DNA from 4 places in the Paenibacillus sp. N3/727 genome. Region 3 is predicted to be linked to each of the others. Evidence: predicted binding sites of a transcription regulator. Region 3 holds the regulator's gene; each other region holds the start of a gene.
What was found. The regulator Rex, encoded in region 3, represses fermentation and respiration genes when NADH is low (regulators of the CRP and FNR family bind a similar motif). The targets are predictions, from matches to a motif close to TTGTGAAATATTTCACAA.

Region 1 (4,899 bases), 2.9 Mb from region 3:
TGCATATGGGGAAACAGCTCTTTTTTTGTGATGATCCGAAGCTGGGGGAGTAAAAGCTTATGGTATTAAGTAGGCGTTGAGAAAAAACGGGAGGGATAATGTTCATCGTCTTCAATCTCAACATCAGGATAACGCGTAAATACAGATTCAAATGATCTGTCTTCAACGAGATCATGAATAACCTGTTCAATCCGTTCCCTGGTCACTATGTCGATTAACACCATATCACTCGACCAAAAATAAGCACCGTTCATGCATTCGCCTGTCTGGTCGTTCTTTTCTCGTAAGGTCTGAATGTTGTTATATGTAAAAAAGGTGGCGATCCACTTTGAACGGTCAGGAAATACAACGATGACATCCGAATTCGTATCTGTCTTATCCCATGTTCCTTCAGCCCATATCTCGGCTTCGATCCAAATATGCATCTTCATGTTATTCATCACTACCTTCCCCCCTTAATGCTTGAAATAAGTATATCAAGCATAGCCATGAACTAGTATTTTAAGATCTGCTTCGAAGTAGCGGAGCGGACGAATCGATTCCGGAGAAGCGGCAGCGGTCGCCTTTGCCCCCGAATTTCTCCCCCTTAGGAAGTAATTCAGGGAAATTCGGGGGCAACAGCGATTGTAGGAATGATTCGTATGCGCAGCATCTTACAGAGTGTTTTAAGAAATATTCTTAATATGGTAATTTGGTTTGAGCACACTTACTTGATTTCAAATATCTTCCACTCTATTGACTTACGACACCAAAGGATTATAATTCTTACAACAACTGAAAAGATTTTTATGTATATGCCAGAGAATAAGGCTCAGGCGTCTCTACCAGGTTACCGTAAATGACTTGACTACATAAAAGCTGAGAGAAACATCATCCTTCGAGTAAACCGAGGTCTTACAACACGTTAAAGCCGCGTGACGTATTCGTATGGTATAAATTCAGACTCTCTCTTCCTTTATGTATTGTTGATAACCCGGACAGAAGCGCTGTCCGGGTTATTTCGTGTCTAATTATGGGGAAGCCTGAAGCTATCAAGTTTCTATAATCATAAGGGAGAGTGTCATATATGAGTTCACAAAAGAGACAGAAGCGTTATGAGGTCAGCTACCGGCTTGGACAAATCGCAATGGGACAGGCAGCAGCGGAAACTGTGATCAAGGACGGCACACTCGTTAACGTGTTTACTGGAGAGCTTCAGGAGCATGTCGATGTTGTCATGGCCTTTGGAAGAATTGCTTATATCGGACAAGCTGATCATACAATCGGTGAGAATACGAATGTGATTCAGGCGAACGGGCGATACATTGCACCAGGTCTGCTGGACGGACATATGCATGTGGAAAGCACGATGCTGACGGTAACCGAATTCGCCAAAGCAGCGATGGCTAAAGGCACAACTTCCATCTTTATGGATCCGCATGAGATTGCGAATGTATTCGGTTCAGAAGGCGTACGCTGGATGCATGAAGAAGGGCAACAGCTTCCACTTAAAGTATTTACAACTTTTCCTTCTTGTGTGCCAGCTACAACGGACCTAGAAGACGCTGGCGCGGCACTTGGCGTAGCCGATATTGAAGCGGGACTACAGTGGCCGGGTGTGGAAGGCCTCGGCGAGGTAATGAACTTCCCGGGCGTCGTTTATGGTGACCCCACCATGTGCGGAGAAATTGAGGCAACCTTAAAGGCAGGCAAAACCGTTACCGGTCATTTTCCTTCCGAGGATGAGCGTATGCTGCAGGCTTATATCGCTTCAGGTGTCAGCTCTTGCCACGAAACGGTTACTAGGGAGCAGGCGCTGCAGAAGGTCCGACTCGGTATGCATCTGATGATCCGTGAAGGTTCCGCATGGCATGATGTTAAGGAAGTTATCAAAGTAGTAACGGAAGATAACGTGTGTACCGATAACATGTCCCTTGTGACAGACGACGTCTATCCGATGACACTGCTGAACCTTGGTCATCTGAACCATGTTGTACGCCGGGCGATTGAGGAAGGCGTTGATCCGGTTAAGGCCATTCAGATGGGAACGATCAATGTGGCTCGGTACTTCGGTATGGAGCAGGAAATTGGCAGCATCGCACCTGGTAAAGCGGCGGATATTTTGCTTATTGATGATCTGAAGCAAATGGTGCCTTCGCTTGTTATTGCTGATGGTGAAGTGGTGGCGGAATCCGGAAAGATCGTAAAAGAATTCCCGGTTTATGAATATCCAGCGGAAGCCCGCAGCTCGGTACGGCTGCAGCGTGCTCTAACCGCCGATGATTTCCTGCTGCGCAGCAAAGGAAATGCCCCACAGACACAGGTAAACGTGGTGCGTGTTATTGAGAACAGTGCCCGAACCGCCAAAATGACGGCGACCCTCCCAGTGATAGAGGGCATTATCCAGCCAGATTTGGCACAGGATGTCATCCAGATGGCTTGCATTGAGCGCCACAAGGGAACAGGGCAGATATCCCTCGGCTTTGCGAGCGGATTTCAGTTAAAATCAGGTGCAGTCGCCTCCACGGTGGCACATGACAGCCACAACCTGCTTGTTATGGGGACGAGCCCTGAGGACATGGCGTTTGCTGCCAATGAGCTTGCCGCCTGCGGCGGGGGCATGATCGTGGTACGGGATGGCGAGGTGCTAGCCAAGGTGGCGATGCCGGTGGCAGGTCTGATGGCGGATCGTCCGCTGGAGACGGTAGCTGCTGAAGTGGTGTCAATGGAGGAAGCGTGGAAGGAACTGGGCTGCCCGATGAATGCGCCGTTTATGACCTTCTCGTTGATCGCACTGCCGGTTATACCGGATATTCGGATCACGAACCGGGGACTGGCTGATGTGACCGAGTTCAAGTTGATTGAAACCGAAATTGGGCCATCCACGGTTTAAAAAAAACGAAATGATTGAGACACTTATCATTGCAAAAAACAGGGTGACCAACCATGGTCCATCCTGTTTTTTTCTTATTTTTATTGAGAACGTGATTTTCGTCACAAATTTATAACTATTTAACCCCTTCCAGGCACTTTAATGTGATAAATATCACAATTCTTCCGTTCGTCGTCTGAGAAAATAATAAAAGATAAATTTTAAAGCTTTATTACGTGAACCAAAAGGAAGGGGTATTTTATGGATCCGGTTATGCTCGCACGTATCCAGTTCGCTTCGACAACCATTTTTCACTTCATCTTTGTTCCGCTGTCCATCGGCTTGGCATTTCTGATTGCCATTATGGAGACGATGTATGTCGTCAAGGGCAACGAAGTATACAAGAAGATGGCAAAATTCTGGGGTAAACTGTTTCTCATTAACTTTGCTGTAGGGGTCGTTACCGGTATTTTGCAGGAATTCCAGTTCGGTATGAACTGGTCGGATTACTCCCGATTTGTCGGGGATGTGTTCGGAGCGCCGCTTGCGATTGAAGCGCTGCTCGCATTTTTCATGGAGTCCACGTTTATCGGACTGTGGATTTTCGGATGGGACCGCTTGTCCAAGAAGGTTCACCTTCTTTGTATTTGGCTCGTGTCCTTCGGCACAGCAATGTCGGCTTTTTGGATTTTGGCCGCCAACTCGTTCATGCAGCGTCCTGTCGGATTTGAGATGAACAACGGACGCGCCGAGATGAATGATTTCTTCGCTCTGATCACGAATGGTCAGCTGTTGGTTGAGTTCCCGCATACGGTATTCGGGGCATTGGCCACAGGCGCATTTCTCGTTACGGGGATCAGCGCATACAAGCTGATGAAGAAGAAGGATATCGATTTCTTTAAAAAATCGTTTAACATTGCTATCATTATCGCTCTGATCTCCTCCGTGCTCGTTGCTCTCTTCGGTCACCAGCAAGCACAATATCTGGTGGATACACAGCCTATGAAAATGGCTGCAGCCGAGAGTCTGTGGGAAACGAGTGATGATCCGGCTCCATGGACGGTTTTTGCCGGGATTGATCCGGAAAATCAGAAAAATACGATGGAATTGAAAATTCCTTATATGCTCAGCTTCTTGTCCTATAGTAAATTTTCCGGTGAAGTTATCGGAATGAAAGAACTGCAGGCACAGTATGAGGAGCAGTATGGACCTGGTGACTACATTCCACCAGTCCGGACTACATTCTGGAGTTTCCGTATCATGGTCGCTGCAGGCTCTATTATGATTTTGCTCGGTTTGTACGGCACATGGTTGACAATGCGCAAGAAAGTAGAAAAGGCAGGGAAATGGTTCCTGAGAGCATTGCTGTTCAGCATATCACTGCCGTTTATCGCCAACACGGCGGGATGGATAATGACAGAAATCGGGCGTCAGCCTTGGACTGTATTTGGATTGATTCAGACGAAGGACAGCATCTCGCCAAACGTAGGCGCAGGTTCCATTCTGTTCTCACTCATTGCATTCAGTACGATTTATGCTGTGCTGGCTGCGGTAATGGCTTATCTGTTCGTTAAAGTTATCAAGAAAGGGCCATATGCGGTGGAGGAAGACGATCACAACGCAGCTGACCCGTTCAATAAGGAGGGAATCGGCAATGTCTCTTAGTGAGCTGTGGTTTGTACTGGTTGCCGTTCTGTTTATCGGGTTCTTCTTCCTGGAAGGCTTCGACTTTGGTGTAGGTATGTCAACACAATTCTTGGCCAAGAATGATACCCAGCGCCGGGTGCTTATCAACTCTATTGGCCCGTTCTGGGATGCAAATGAGGTGTGGCTGATTACGGCAGGCGGAGCGATGTTCGCGGCCTTCCCGAACTGGTACGCCACGCTGTTCAGCGGATTTTACCTTCCGTTCGTCGTTCTCCTGCTAGCCTTGATCGCCCGTGGGGTCGCATTTGAATTCCGTGGCAAGGTCGGGGATGCACGCTGGAGAAAGGTTTGGGATGGTGCCATCTTCACAGGAAGCTTTCTGCCTCCATTCCTCTTCGGTG
Region 2 (4,899 bases), 200 kb from region 3:
GTGCTCATAACCCGTAGCAATGAAAGCAAACAGACACCACCAGATGAGAATGAGTTTGGCTGTTTCTTCTTTTGCACGGGTTCCCATCCACAAGGCAAGACAGACAAGCCAGTTACACAAAATACCGCGGAAAAATAATTCCATAAAAGGCGCATTCATTTTATTGGCAGCCGCCGTAAAGATCACATGATCAGATGGAAGAGCCTTAAACAAGCCGGTACCCCATACCAGCAGACTGAGCAGTACAGCTCCGCCCAGATTGCCGAGAAATACGATCACCCAGTTTTTCAATGTATCTCCCACGGATGTTCGTCCAGCAAGAGTGCTCATCGTGAAAAACATATTGTTACCGGTAAACAGTTCTGCTCCGGCAAAAACAACCAGCGTCAGTGCAATTCCGAAAGAAGCTCCCATCACCAAAGTCTGAAACGGTGAGCCTGCAGCCGCAAATGGCGCACCCAATTTAAAAATCAGAACAATTCCAATACCAACATATGCGCCGGCCAGCAAAGCCGAGACGAAGTAACGGATCATATTCGCGTTCATATGTTCTTTCTTTTTGACAGCCGCCTCAATGATGCTTTCCACTCCCTGTGTGAACATAGGGGTACCTCCTGTTATGGTTTCTCTCTACTTGGTATTACACAACCAGCTGGTATTCCCTATACGGCGATCTGTACAACGTCTCCCTCTAACCGGACCGGGTAAGTCCGGACCTGGCCACTATCGGGCGCTTGCACCTCACCGCTTTCCAAGTCAATTCTCCAGTCGTAAAGTGGATCATACAGGTAGTGACCAGACACAATCCCCTCAGCCAATGGTCCGCCTTTCGGGTGCGGGGTTTTATTCTCCAGAGCAAACAAACGACCATCCGATGTGTGAAAAACGGCAATCTCTTCATTCTTGATTACCACAACTTTTCCAATACGCATCATAAACTCATCTTTTTTTCCAACATCAATATACTCGCCTGTCATCGTCATGTTTTGGTCTCCTTTACTCTATTTACTCCGCCGCTGCGGGACTTGTGCTATGGAACATCGCTCTTAGCACCTGTTTATCGTTCAGCACTTTCTTCCAAGGTTCCTCGACCTGCTGCAAGGCTACCTCGATTCTTTCTACCAAAGCCTTGCGCTGATCGTGGTCTTCAAGAATGGTTTTCTTGATGTTGTCCAGACCTACGCGTTCCACCCATTCCGAGGTTCTTTCCAAATACTTACCTGTTTCTCGATAATATTGGATGACCGCACCACATATTTCAAATAACTCCTCGTCGGTTTTAACCTTGCAAAATGCGTCTGCGATACGTGCCTTGATTCCGCCGTTACCGCCAATGAATATCTCCCAGCCTCCGTCATTCCCGACGATGCCAATATCCTTCGTGCACGATTCGGCGCAGTTACGTGGACAGCCATTCACGGCTATTTTAAATTTTGCAGGAAGATCGAGTCTCTCGAATTTTTTCTCTATCAATGCTCCTATACCCATCGAATCCTGCGTACCAAAGCGGCAAAATGTCGAACCTACACATGTCTTAACCGTACGAAGCGATTTGGCGTAGGCATAACCCGAAGGCATATCGAGTTCTTCCCAAACCTTCGGCACATCCTCCTTCTTCACTCCGATAAGAGCCAGACGCTGTCCACCGGTCACCTTCACGACCTTGACATCATACTTAAGCGAAACGTCCGCAATTCTCTTCAAATCTTCCACTGTTGTCACTCCGCCATACATCCGCGGAACTACAGTATATGTGCCGTCTTTCTGGATATTGGCATTCATCCGCTCATTGACGAAACGTGATTCCTTCTCATCCTCATAGGTTTCCGGGTAAATCATACCAAGATAATAGTTGATAGCAGGGCGACATTTCGAGCAGCCTTCAGGCTGGCTCCACTCCAGCACATTCATGACTTCACCGATTGTTCTTAGTCCCTTGGCACGGATTTCAGCTACGATCTCGTCACGACTGTGTGTTGTACATCCACAAATTCCTTGTTTACTTGCACTTTTGAAACCGTCACCGAGCACATATTGCAAGATTTGTTCAACGACTGGCTTACATCCGCCGCAAGAGCGGGTTGCTCCAGTGCATGCCTTGATCTCATCCACCGTGGTCAGTCCCTGAACCATTACTGCATCCACAATGGTCTTCTTCGTCACCCCGTTGCATCCGCAAACAATTTCTTCATCTGCCATACTTTCAACCGAGGTTCCTTTTTTGGCGCCTGCGCCGCAGCAGCCCGTTCCCATAACTGTAGCATAGATCTCATCTGTCATCTGAGCCTCTTGCTTGATCAGCTTTTGCAGAGCCGCCGACTCGGTTACATCTCCGAATAAAACCGCACCGACGATCACATTGTTCTTCAACAAAATTTTCTTATAGGTCTTTTTCCATTCATCTTTAGCAGCAATAACGGTATGTTCCGGACCTTCAATAAATTCACCAGCAGAGAATACATCCACACCGCTGATTTTCAGCTTGGTCGATACAACGGAGCCTTCATACGGCAACGTGTCCACTCCACATAAATGCTTCGCAAGCACCATACCCTGCTCAAACAACGGAGCCACAAGACCATAGCATACACCCCGATGCTCATCACATTCCCCAACGGCATATACATTCTCCATGGAAGTCTGCAGATTGTCATTGACTACAATGCCGCGATTAACTTCAATCCCACTCGCCTTAGCTACGGCTACATTCGGTTTAATACCGACAGCCATGACAACAAAACCGGCTTCCAGTTCTGTTCCGTCATTAAATCGCAGTCCAGTTACCCGATCTCCGCCCAGTAACGCTACGGTCTGCTTACCCATGGCAAACTTGATACCTTGACGCTCCAGCTCAGCTTGCAACATAGCCGATGCATTGTGATCAAGCTGGCGTTCCATGAGGTCATTCATCAAGTGAACAACCGTGACATCCATACCTAGATTAACAAGTCCCTTAGCGGCTTCAAGGCCGAGAAGACCTCCGCCGATCACCGCAGCTTTCTTGTACTTCTTAGCAGCCGCAAGCATCTGATTGCAATCCGCGATATCACGGAAGCCTACAACACCCTCTTTATCGCTTCCAGGCACAGGCAATATAAACGGATTTGAACCTGTGGCAATAATAACGCGATCATATGGAACTGCAAGACCATTCTCGGCTACAACCACCTTGTTCTCCTCGTCAATCTTGGTGACCGTAGTTCCCGTGTGCAGTGTGATATCATTATCTTTGTACCAATTCCAATCATTCAGTACAATATCATCTAGCGTTTTACTGCCTTCCAGAACGTAAGACAGCATGATCCGGTTATAGTTGGGATGCGGCTCACTGCCGAATACGGTAATATCATAAGCGCCACCTAATTTTATGATTTGCTCTACCGTGCTAATACCCGCCATGCCGTTACCTATGACCACTAGCTTTTGTTTGTTCTTGCCAGTCATGATCTTTTCCTCCTTAAAAGGTCTATCCAACCCTCTTGATTTCACTTTAATCTAGCCGTCTCGTGTTTAAATTCGATCGTTTTATTGAACTCATTTCCATTTCATTGATCTTTTACGGTCATTATACATTTAAAATTTAATTGTTATTGTGATTATCTTCACTCTAATTGTGAATTTTTTCACACCATTTTTAACAATTGCACACAAAAAAAGACAGCATAGGCTGTCTCCTCTATTTTTGACTATACGATCAAAGCTTTCATGTAAGTACGGCCACCCTTAGGAATTTTCAAATAGGGACGGAGGCCAGAAAAACCTCTAGAGCTCAGATCAACCCCCGTCATCCAATTTCCGGAGACGCTGGCGCCTTCTGACTGCATCACGAGAGAGGGTGCAGATATTCGCTCCTGATAAAGAGGAATTCCTGTTTGAATTGTCTTGAAGTCTTTCCCCCTTTCTTTCAAGGGGACAGGACTTATATAAGTAGGGACAAAATAATCTGAAATGACCTCCATCTCTTCCTCGGTAAAAAACGGCTCATCACCAAGAAACGGCTGGAACAGTCGAATTTCCTCAAATTGTGACCAGATCACCATCTGCAGCAATCTGCCTGGAAGACCTTTGTCGTGAAATGTGCGGCCAGCCCCATCTCCTGCTTCAAAAGATGACTCTCCCTCCGCTTGTGTCGGTGTTTCCGAAATTACCGAAGGGTGACTGTATCTTTCACATCCAATACATTTCCAGCCCTTCGGGCTCTTGACCCATTTTTGAAATATTCCACTTTCCAGATCCCCCTCCCAAAGCTCGGGTTCCTTCAGGTTCCGGCTCATTCCAGTCATTGCGGTCCACATGGAATCCGGCATATAGCGGTCCAAAAGATCCTGGGTCTTGTCATAAATATGCTGCACTCTTATCGAAGCCCTCTCAAGCTCGGCGGCTTCCTCTTGTCCATAATGAACGTACGGCAGTTTAACCGAATTTTTCATAAAGGCTCGCCTCCTTAAGTGCTTTAGGGCTATTTTTCCAATTATACTATATTTGACTGGCTCTAGTGCAAGTCCACTTCAATCGACAGCAAAAAACCCTAGTCAAAGCAAGTCTGCCTTGCACCAGGGCTAACGCTGAGGTTATTTCATTTTACTTCTCTGCCCATTGTTCTGCCCAGTTCGAAATCTGTTCCATAACAGGCTGCAAGGCTTTTCCCTTTTCAGTCAGCTCGTACTCAATACGAACCGGCGTTTCGGGGTATACATGTCTGATTAATATGCCTTCGCTTTCCAAATCCTTCATTCGCTCGGACAGCATTTTGTCGCTCATAGACGGAATGTAATTTGAGATATCCTTAAACCGTTTCGGACCACTCATCAGTGTCTGGATAATTAGTCCGTTCCAACGCTTTCCAAGGAAGGCGAAAGCGGACTCGAAACGGGGGCATAAACAAGGATTTGTAACTTC
Region 3 (4,899 bases):
GCATGACCGCCCACACCAAGCGGACAGCGATGCGCTTGCTACCGCCTATGCGCTGCTGAAATGTCTGGAAGAGCTTGATCAGCTTCCGCTGCTTACGATACAGCGTTTGAGCGATCTTTTTGCGGTTGAGGACAGTGATTTGAGCTGGTTCTTCGATGGAATGCGGGCTGATAAGGAAAATCAGGCGATTCAGGATCCGGACAACTACACGTATTTTCGTCAATTTGCTCTGGCGATCGAGGACTGGACCGATATGACACCTGCACGAGATGAAGAAGAGGTTAATCCGCTAGCCGAGCTATCCTTTGAGCAGTATATGAGCCAGGTACGTAATAATTTACGTGAGATACTTCCTCAATATGAAAGTCGGGATGCCCAGGACATTATGTTCGAGGAGGTCATGAAGGCACTAGAGGATGACAAGCATCTCCTGATTGAGGCTGGGACCGGTACAGGGAAATCACTTGGATACTTGCTACCTTCCATATACCAAAGTGTGAAACAGGAACAGAAGGTAATGGTCAGCACGCATACAATCAACCTTCAGGAACAGCTTCGTGAACGGGATATCCCGCTACTCACTAAGATAGTCCCGTTTCCATTTAAAGCCGCCGTCTTCAAAGGGAGACAGCATTATTTGTGTTTGAGAAAATTTGAACATAAAATAAATAGAAGAGATTTCAACACACCTAAAGAGGATATCATCATTGCAGCCCAAATGATCATATGGCTGACACAGACAGAAACCGGGGATGATGAGGAACTGAACCTTGGTGGACGCGGTGGGGACTTCTGGGAAACGGTATCTAGCGATTCCGATTCTTGCTTGGGACGGGCTTGCCCATGGTTCCGAAAGTGTTTCTACCACCGTGCGAAGCATGAAGCGGGTATTGCGGATGTGGTTATTACGAACCATTCCAAATTGTTTACCGATGTAAAAGCGAATCATCAGCTGTTGCCGTCGTATGAGCGGTTGGTCATTGATGAGGCTCATCACTTGGAAGATGTGGCGGGGAAGCATCTCGGGCTCCATATGAAGTATTTTACGGTGATACACACACTTACACGTCTCTACAAGGACAGCCGGAATGGACAGTTGCCAGCACTCCGTCAACTGCTTCAAACGTCGGCGCACGAAAAGGCGGGGGAATGGACAGTAGTCATTGACCGGCTATACCCTGATCTAATTACTGTCAAGGAGAGCTGGGACCGGCTCAGTGACCTTCTGTTCGGACTTCTTCCTGAACGCGGAGATGCTTCTGCGGGGGATGCAGGACAATTTACGCTTCGACTGTCACCATCCAAGAAGCCAAAAGACTGGGAAAGCTTAACGGAGTTAGAGAATCAGATTCACGTCACCTTGGGAGACGTCGTTCGCAAAGGAGATATGCTAACATCTGAAGTTCGGGAAGAACTGAATGATTATGGAGCAGATAGTTTAATTACGGATATTAACGGCCTCTTTAAGGACTTGGCTGCGCACCGGGAGAATCTGAAATTTTTCATGACTCTGAACGATGAAGGCGTGGTTTACTGGATGGAGGCGAACGGTAATTTCCGCAGTAAATCGCTGCAGATGTTTGCTGTGCCAGTTGATGTGAGCGGGCAGTTGAAAGAGCTGTTCTTCGATAAAAAAAGAAGTATCATCCTCACTTCTGCAACTCTATCTGTAGATAAATCGTTTCAGTATATGATCGATAATCTTGGGCTGCAGGATGCTTCAGATCAGGGGCAGCTGAATACCGTGCAGCTTCCGTCACCGTTTAATTACCGTGAGCAAGCATTGTTATTAATTCCAAGGGACTTCCCAAGCGTTAAGGGGACCATGGGAGATCAGAACTTTGTGAGTACACTCGTTCAATCACTTGCAGATGCCGCTAAAGCGACTCATGGACGAATGTTGGTGCTGTTTACCTCGTACCGTATGCTGCGCCAGGTGTATGATCCGCTCAAGGAAGTTCTGTCATCCAGTGATATATCCGTACTAGGACAAGGGATGGATGGATCAAGCCGAACCAAGCTGATCCGAAGGTTTCAGGACAGCAGCGCATCGGTGCTGCTTGGGACAAGCTCATTCTGGGAAGGGGTCGATATTCCGGGAGAAGCGCTGACATGCCTGGCTATCGTAAGGCTACCGTTTCAACCGCCTAACCATCCCCTTGTCGAAGCGAAGAGCGAGCTACTGCAGCAGCAGAAGAAAAATCCGTTCATGAAACTATCCGTACCTCAAGCGGTTATTCGCTTTAAGCAGGGTTTCGGGCGTCTTGTGCGAACAGCTCAAGACAAGGGTATTGTGATTGTTTATGATACCCGTGTGATTGAATCTTATTACGGAAAATACTTTTTATATTCACTGCCTGGCCCGAAAATGGAACATATGCGGACAGAGCAGATGGTTCCCCGCATTGCGGAATGGCTTCATGGGGACGAGGCGATACAATAAGAATTTAAGTTATTTATTTTGAGTTTATCATTAGGGGGAGCATGCATGAAATCGGATAAAATTTCGGAGGCCGTGGTTCGCAGACTGCCCGTATATTTACGCTATCTGAACGAACTTCATCTTCGTGAGGTTGCGACGGTGTCCTCACAGGAGCTTGGACAGAAGCTCGACCTAAATCCGGCGCAAATCCGCAAGGATCTTGCCTATTTTGGAGATTTTGGCAGAAAAGGGATAGGTTATGACGTCTCTTATTTGATCGAGAAAATCCGTCATATTCTTAAACTGGACCAGCAAATTAATGTAGTGCTTGTGGGTGCTGGTAATCTTGGACACGCCCTTTCCAATTACAACGCTTTTTTGAAAGATAATATGAAGATTGTAGCTATATTCGATGCATATACTCCCAAAGTCGGCACTAAAATCAACAATTTAGTCGTTCAGTCGATGGAAGAATTGACGGCGACTATTAAGGAGTTCGGAATCCGGATCGGGATTATTACCGTTCCTGATGTCGAAGCACAAGATGTGGCGGATAAACTGATCTCATCCGGTATTGAAGCGATTCTGAATTTTGCGCCAACGATCTTGAAAGCTCCTCCGCACATCCGGATTCATACAGCTGACTTCACGACGGATTTGCAGAGTCTGGCTTATTATTTGGATAACGGAAAGGAAGATGCCGATCATGACGAAGCGTAAATGGATGATTAAAAACGGAACCTTTGCTGTGCTTCAGAACGAAAAGCCGGTTCTGCGCGGATATATGGTCATCGAAGACGATCTCATTACCTATATCGGTGAAGAACAACCGAAGGTTGAGGAAAATACGGAGATTATCGACGGCACACATCTGTTTTTCATGCCTGGTCTTATGAATACGCATGGTCATACGGCTATGTCGCTTCTTCGTGGGTACGGGGATGATCTGGCACTTCAGGTATGGCTGCAGGAGAAAATGTGGCCGATGGAAGCGAAGTTTACAGCTGATGATGTATATTGGGGTACCTCGCTGTCTGTGATCGAAATGCTGAAAGGCGGCACGACGACCTTCCTCGATATGTATGATCATATGGATCAGGTAGCAGCCGTGACTGAGCAGTCCGGTATGCGTGGGGTACTTACTCGCGGTGTAATCGGTTTGTGTCCTCCAGATGTTCAGAATCACAAGCTGAAGGAGGCTACAGCATTTGCGAAGGACTGGCACGGTAAAGCCGATGGACGTATCACAACGATGATTTCGCCTCATGCGCCTTACACATGTCCTCCGGATTACATCGAAAAGTTTGTGCAGACTGCTTACGATCTAGATTTGCCAATTCACACCCATATGTCAGAAACAGTAACTGAAGTCGAGCAGAATGTTCGGGATTACGGGTTGCGGCCAGTAGCTCATCTTCAAAAACTTGGCGTCTTCACACGTCCGACGCTTGTTGCGCATGCTGTTCATTTAACGGATGAAGAGATTGAGATTTTGGCGGCTCATAAGGTAGCGGTATCCCACAATCCGGGAAGCAACCTGAAGCTGGCAAGCGGTGTCGCCCGGGTACCGGAACTGCTTAAAGCGGGAGTTACCGTATCACTGGGTACTGATGGTCCTGCGAGCAACAACAATTTGGATATGTTTGAGGAAATGAGACTAGCTGCTCTTATTCATAAGGGTGTCAGTGGCGATCCGACAGCAGTCCCTGCTGTTGAAGCACTTCGTATGGGAACAGAATACGGAGCGAAATCATTATTCTTAGACGGTGTTGGGACGCTGGCTCCCGGCATGAAAGCGGACTTTATCGCGTTAAATACCGATCAGGCACATTTTCTGCCTCATACGGACTTTATCTCGCATGCGGTTTATTCAGCGAGTGCCAAGGACGTGGAGCATGTGTGGGTAAATGGTAAGCAGGTTGTCAAAAACGGAGTTTGCCTTACATTGGATGAAGAAAAGATTCGCCGTGAAGCCCAAAGTGCGTTCGAGCGGCTGTTGACCCTTTAGGGAATAACAAGGGAGCGAGGAACGCAGATTGAAGAAAAAAACGAAGTGGATACTTCTCAGCATTTCCGGTTTTCTGCTCATATTACTGTTTATTCAGATTTATTATTCAAATGTAATGTCTGGTAAATGGTCGGAAGAGAACGCGGCCATCAAGGCGGCTCAGCAATATGGCGGTTTGATGAAGAAAGACAAAACTTATAAATCGGTATGGGATAAAGACAGCATTTACTGGGTCGTTACCGGTAAGGATACGGAAAACCAGGATATCATCGTTTGGGTGAAGTTTACGGAAGAGAATAAACCACTGGATGGAGCCAAAGCTGTACACAGCGAACCTCTGAGCGGTGGTATGTCGGAAGCTCAAATGCGTAATCAGATCAAGAGTGACCTGCCTGGTTCGGTAATCGAAAGGCTTGTTCTAGGTATGTATGAAGGAGAATACGCATGGCATCTGTCATACCATCAGAAC
Region 4 (4,899 bases), 190 kb from region 3:
CTTTAGCATATTTAATGGCACTCAAGGAGTCAGCAGCTACCGACAATCCAGCGATACCACATGCCATCGTGCGCAGAATATCACGGTCATGCAGCGCCATCTCAATACGCTCATAGGAATATTTATCATGCATATAGTGAATCACGTTCAGCGTGTTCATGTACAGCTTCGCGAGCCATTCCATCATCGGCTTGAAGCGTTTCATAACTTCTTCATAGTCGAGGGTCTCTGCAGTAATAGCAGGGAACTCAGGACCAACTTGAACACCGGATTTTTCATCACGGCCGCCGTTAATAGCATACAAAAGTGCTTTAGCCAAGTTTGCACGTGCTCCGAAGAACTGCATTTGCTTACCGATACGCATAGCGGATACACAGCAAGCAATACCGTAGTCTTCGCCATAAATCGGACGCATCAGATCATCGTTTTCGTATTGGATCGAGCTCGTCTCGATGGATACTTTTGCACAGAATTTCTTAAAGCCTTCAGGCAGCTTCTCCGACCACAGTACAGTCAGGTTTGGTTCAGGTGCAGGTCCTAGATTGTAGAGCGTGTGCAGGAAGCGGAAGCTGTTCTTCGTTACACGAGTTTCGCCGTTCATTGACATACCGCCAATGGATTCTGTTACCCAAGTTGGGTCACCGCTGAACAGATCATTGTAATCCGGTGTACGCAGGAACTTAACGATACGAAGCTTCATTACAAAATGGTCAACCAGTTCTTGTGCTGTTTCTTCGGTCAATGTGCCTTCAGCCAGATCACGCTGGATGTAAACATCCAAGAATGAAGATACACGTCCGAGGGACATCGCTGCACCATTCTGTTCTTTAATTGCTGCCAAGTAACCGAAATACAGCCACTGGAATGCTTCTTTTGCTGTTGCTGCCGGTTTAGAAATATCAAAGCCGTGCAGTTCAGCCATTTGTTTCAGTTCTTTCAATGCACGAATTTGCTCTGACAGTTCCTCACGAAGACGAATCACATTCTCGTCAATCACATCAACCTCAAGACTGTCCAGCTCTTTCATTTTATCTTTAATTAAGAAATCAATACCGTATAGTGAAATCCGACGATAGTCGCCGATAATGCGTCCACGTCCGTATGCATCGGGAAGTCCTGTAATGATACCGGCTCTACGCGCAGCCCGCATCTCGGAAGTATAGGCGTCAAATACCCCTTGGTTATGGGTTTTACGAATGTTTGTGAAGATATCAACAATGCCTTGCGGAAGTTCAAATCCATAAGCATTACATGCGTCGATCATCATCTTAATGCCGCCGAACGGCTGAATGGAACGTTTGAATGGTTCATCGGTTTGTACCCCGACGATTTGTTCTTTACCTTTATCCAAGTAACCTGGCTGGTGCGAAACAATTGTAGAAGGAGTGTTTACGTCCACATCCAGCACGCCGCCCGCTTCCCGTTCTTTTTTTGTCAGGTCCGATACGATGTCCCATAATGCTTTGGTATTCGCTGTAGGACCAGCCAGAAAATCATCAACACCGTAATAAGGATCAATATTCAGCGCAATAAATTCGTTAACATCTACTGCTCTGTTCCATTTTCCTGTTTTGAACCCTCTCCAACCGGACTGCATGTCTTTAATTTCTTTTTCAATCACCGACATTTTTAAATCCCTCCATGTTCTGTTGTTGAGGCATGAGTTTATAGTATATCTTTCTCATGTCCACTATCCCAGATCAATAAAATGTGACACATTTCACAATGTTGGGTGTGAAGCCCCGGCTACATTCCGAGCCGCTAAACTGTAAGAATTATTATCTGAGATTGTTTTTACACTTTAATTGTAGTCCCGTTAACTGAAAACAGCTGTGACAAATATCACAAACGAGGTGATATTTGTCACGCTGATTCACTTACAATTTATCTATTATATTAGCTGTCAAAACGTCCGTAGAACGCGTTGCGATACACATCTGCGAGCTCAGTTACGAGAGGCAGTTTTGGATTCGCAGTTGTACATTGGTCTTCAAATGCACGGTCCGCCAAGTATTCCACCCGGCTTTCAAAGTCTGCCGGATCAAAGCCGAGCTGCTGGAACGATTCCTCAATGCCAAGTTTTTTGTTCAGGTCGCGAATCGCTTTGATCAAGCTGTTCACACCTTCTTCGGTTGTGCGAGCTGGCAATCCAAGAATGCGGGCAATCTCTGCATACTTTTCATCTGCTACGAAGTGGGTATATTTAGGCCATGCAGCAAACTTCGTCGGTTTCATGGCATTGTAACGGATGACGTGAGGCAACAGAATCGCATTGGTCCGTCCATGTGCGGTATGATATTGACCGCCCCATTTATGAGCAAGGCTGTGATTGATGCCCAGGAATGCGTTGGCAAAAGCCATACCAGCAAGTGTCGATGCGTTATGCATTTTTTCACGAGCCAGTTTGTCGCCAGTCATTGCCGACTTCTCAAGGTACTGGAATACAAGCTGAATAGCTTTGATTGCAATACCATCTGTATAGTCGTTGGCCATTACAGATACATAAGCCTCAATTGCATGTGTCAGAACGTCCATACCCGTATCGGCGACTGCTGTTTTAGGCAAGCTGTAGACATACTCTGGATCGATAATTGCCACGTCAGGCGTCAGCTCATAGTCTGCCAGAGGATACTTCGTATTCCCATGCTCTTTATCGGTGATAACCGTAAATGAAGTTACTTCTGAACCCGTACCCGATGTTGTTGGGATTGCTACGAACTTCGCTTTTTGACCAAGTCTTGGGAATTTGTAAATCCGTTTACGAATGTCCATGAATTTTTGCTTCAGATTGTTGAAATCAGTGTCCGGATATTCATAGAACAGCCACATCCCTTTTGCTGCGTCCATCGGAGATCCACCGCCAAGAGCAATGATGCAGTCCGGCTGGAATCTCTTCATCATTTCAGCACCGCGCTGAACCGTTGTTGTTGATGGATCCGGTTCTACTTCAGAGAATACTTCGATGGCAACCGGAACCTGACGCTGACGAAGATAATGCTCAACTCTTTCTACATAGCCAAGCTTCACCATCATAGGGTCAGTAATAATGGCAACACGTGTGATATCCGGCATTTTGGCAAGGTACTGGGTTGATCCTTTTTCAAAATAAATTTTGTTCGGTACTTTGAACCACTGCATATTCACGGTACGACGGTTCACCCTTTTCACGTTGATGAGATTGACGGCGGTCACGTTCGAAGATGTCGAGTTACGACCATACGATCCGCAGCCCAATGTCAACGACGGCAAGTTTGTATTGTAGATGTCACCAATACCACCCTGCGACGAAGGCTGGTTCACGAGTATCCGGCAAGTTTGCATACGGTCCGAGAACTTATTGATGATTTCTTCGTTATTCGAGTGAATAACTGACGAGTGACCCATACCACCAAAAGCAACGATTTCAGCAGCACGGTCAATCCCCTGATCTGCTGTCTTCACTTTGTAGCAGGCCAAGATCGGGCTCAGCTTTTCAGCTGACAGCGGGAACTTCGGTCCCACGCCTTCAATCTCAGCTACCAGGATTTTTGTTCCTTTCGGAACTTCAATTCCACATGCTTCAGCGATCTTCACAGCAGGCTGTCCGACGATTGCAGGGTTTACTGCGCACTTCTCTGCCACTATTGCACCTGCGGTCAGCTTCGCCGCTTCTTCTTTGTTCACGAAGTAGCAGCCGCTCGCGATCATTTTTTTCTTCACTTGTTCAAAAATAGCTTCTTCTATAATAACAGCCTGTTCCGATGCACAGATCATGCCGTTGTCAAACGTTTTTGAGAGAATGAGGTCATTGACCGCTTGATCAAGATTGGCCGTTTTTTCAATAAAGCAAGGTACGTTCCCGGGTCCTACACCGAGTGCCGGTTTCCCGCAGCTGTACGCTGCTTTTACCATGGCCGATCCGCCTGTAGCCAAAATGCAAGCTACATCAGGATGGTTCATCAGGACATTGGTCTTTTCCATAGACGGTTCGTCAATCCATTGAATACAGCCTTCCGGAGCGCCCAGTTTTACTGCGGCATCCAGCAAAATCTTCGCTGCTTCACGGCTGCAGGCTTGTGCGGATGGATGGAAACCAAAGATGATCGGATTTTTCGTCTTGATGGCAATAAGTGCTTTAAAAATTGTCGTTGATGTCGGATTCGTTACTGGGGTAATCCCCATAATGATACCTACAGGCTCAGCAATCTTTTGGAAGTTGTCATAAGAGTTATCTTCAATAACGCCAACCGTCTTATTGTACTTAATGCTGTTATGAATATATTCGGTGGCAAACATGTTCTTGATGATTTTGTCTTCGTATACTCCACGGCCCGTTTCCTGCACAGCCAGTTTAGCCAGATGCATATGCTTATCCATCCCTGCCAGCGCCATGGCATTCACGATCTTGTCGATTTGTTCCTGATTCATGTCAACAAACTGTTCTCTAGCCTTGTTTGCCTTGTCGATTAAGCCTTGAATATACTCACCTGCTGTCTGCTGTTTCACCTGAGCGGCTTCATTCTTAATGGCCATCTCCCTCATCCTCCTGTAAAAAAATGTTTATTATCTCTCTACACATTGATCATATCACAGGCCTCCTCAGAAAGATAGTGAATTTTTTCACATAGTTAAAACTTTTTTCAGAAAATAAATTCAAACGCAATCATTTCCATCTCTTCAAATTGTCTGTGTTGTCTTACACTACATTATCTCTGTTTCAAGTGAAAATAATCACAACGTTTGAAAATTCGCCACTTTTGCCCCTGCTTTCTGCCCCACAAGTGAATGTATTCACGTTATAATTAATTTAAATTTAACAGAAAATATTAGGGAGTTAGGGGATAGCGACATGAGAACAATGGAGAAGGTCATGGAAACCCAAGGGAATACCAGCTGTTTTTCGGAGCAAAACCTCAACCG

Region 1: MNQ98_RS27980 (cytochrome ubiquinol oxidase subunit I) is a predicted target of Rex. The motif match lies at 3,014-3,031, and genes of this name have one in related genera.
Region 2: nirB (nitrite reductase large subunit NirB) is a predicted target of Rex. The motif match lies at 3,612-3,629, and genes of this name have one in related genera.
Region 4: pflB (formate C-acetyltransferase) is a predicted target of Rex. The motif match lies at 1,709-1,726, and genes of this name have one in related genera.

Annotation. Positions count from the first base shown of each region.
Region 1 covers NZ_CP093336.1:5,994,015-5,998,913, reverse strand. The annotation lists gene MNQ98_RS27990 (hypothetical protein) at 66-440, opposite strand; purine riboswitch at 769-870, shown strand; gene ade (adenine deaminase) at 1,067-2,872, shown strand; gene MNQ98_RS27980 (cytochrome ubiquinol oxidase subunit I) at 3,113-4,516, shown strand; gene cydB (cytochrome d ubiquinol oxidase subunit II) at 4,506-4,899, shown strand, end outside.
Region 2 covers NZ_CP093336.1:2,302,894-2,307,792, reverse strand. The annotation lists gene MNQ98_RS10200 (formate/nitrite transporter family protein) at 1-603, opposite strand, end outside; gene nirD (nitrite reductase small subunit NirD) at 663-983, opposite strand; gene nirB (nitrite reductase large subunit NirB) at 1,006-3,444, opposite strand; gene MNQ98_RS10185 (hypothetical protein) at 3,687-4,430, opposite strand; gene MNQ98_RS10180 (winged helix-turn-helix transcriptional regulator) at 4,582-4,899, opposite strand, start outside.
Region 3 covers NZ_CP093336.1:2,503,275-2,508,173, forward strand. The annotation lists gene dinG (ATP-dependent DNA helicase DinG) at 1-2,443, shown strand, start outside; gene MNQ98_RS11310 (redox-sensing transcriptional repressor Rex) at 2,489-3,142, shown strand; gene MNQ98_RS11315 (amidohydrolase) at 3,129-4,430, shown strand; gene MNQ98_RS11320 (cell wall elongation regulator TseB-like domain-containing protein) at 4,459-4,899, shown strand, end outside.
Region 4 covers NZ_CP093336.1:2,308,947-2,313,845, reverse strand. The annotation lists gene pflB (formate C-acetyltransferase) at 1-1,627, opposite strand, end outside; gene adhE (bifunctional acetaldehyde-CoA/alcohol dehydrogenase) at 1,897-4,512, opposite strand; gene MNQ98_RS10205 (Crp/Fnr family transcriptional regulator) at 4,829-4,899, shown strand, end outside.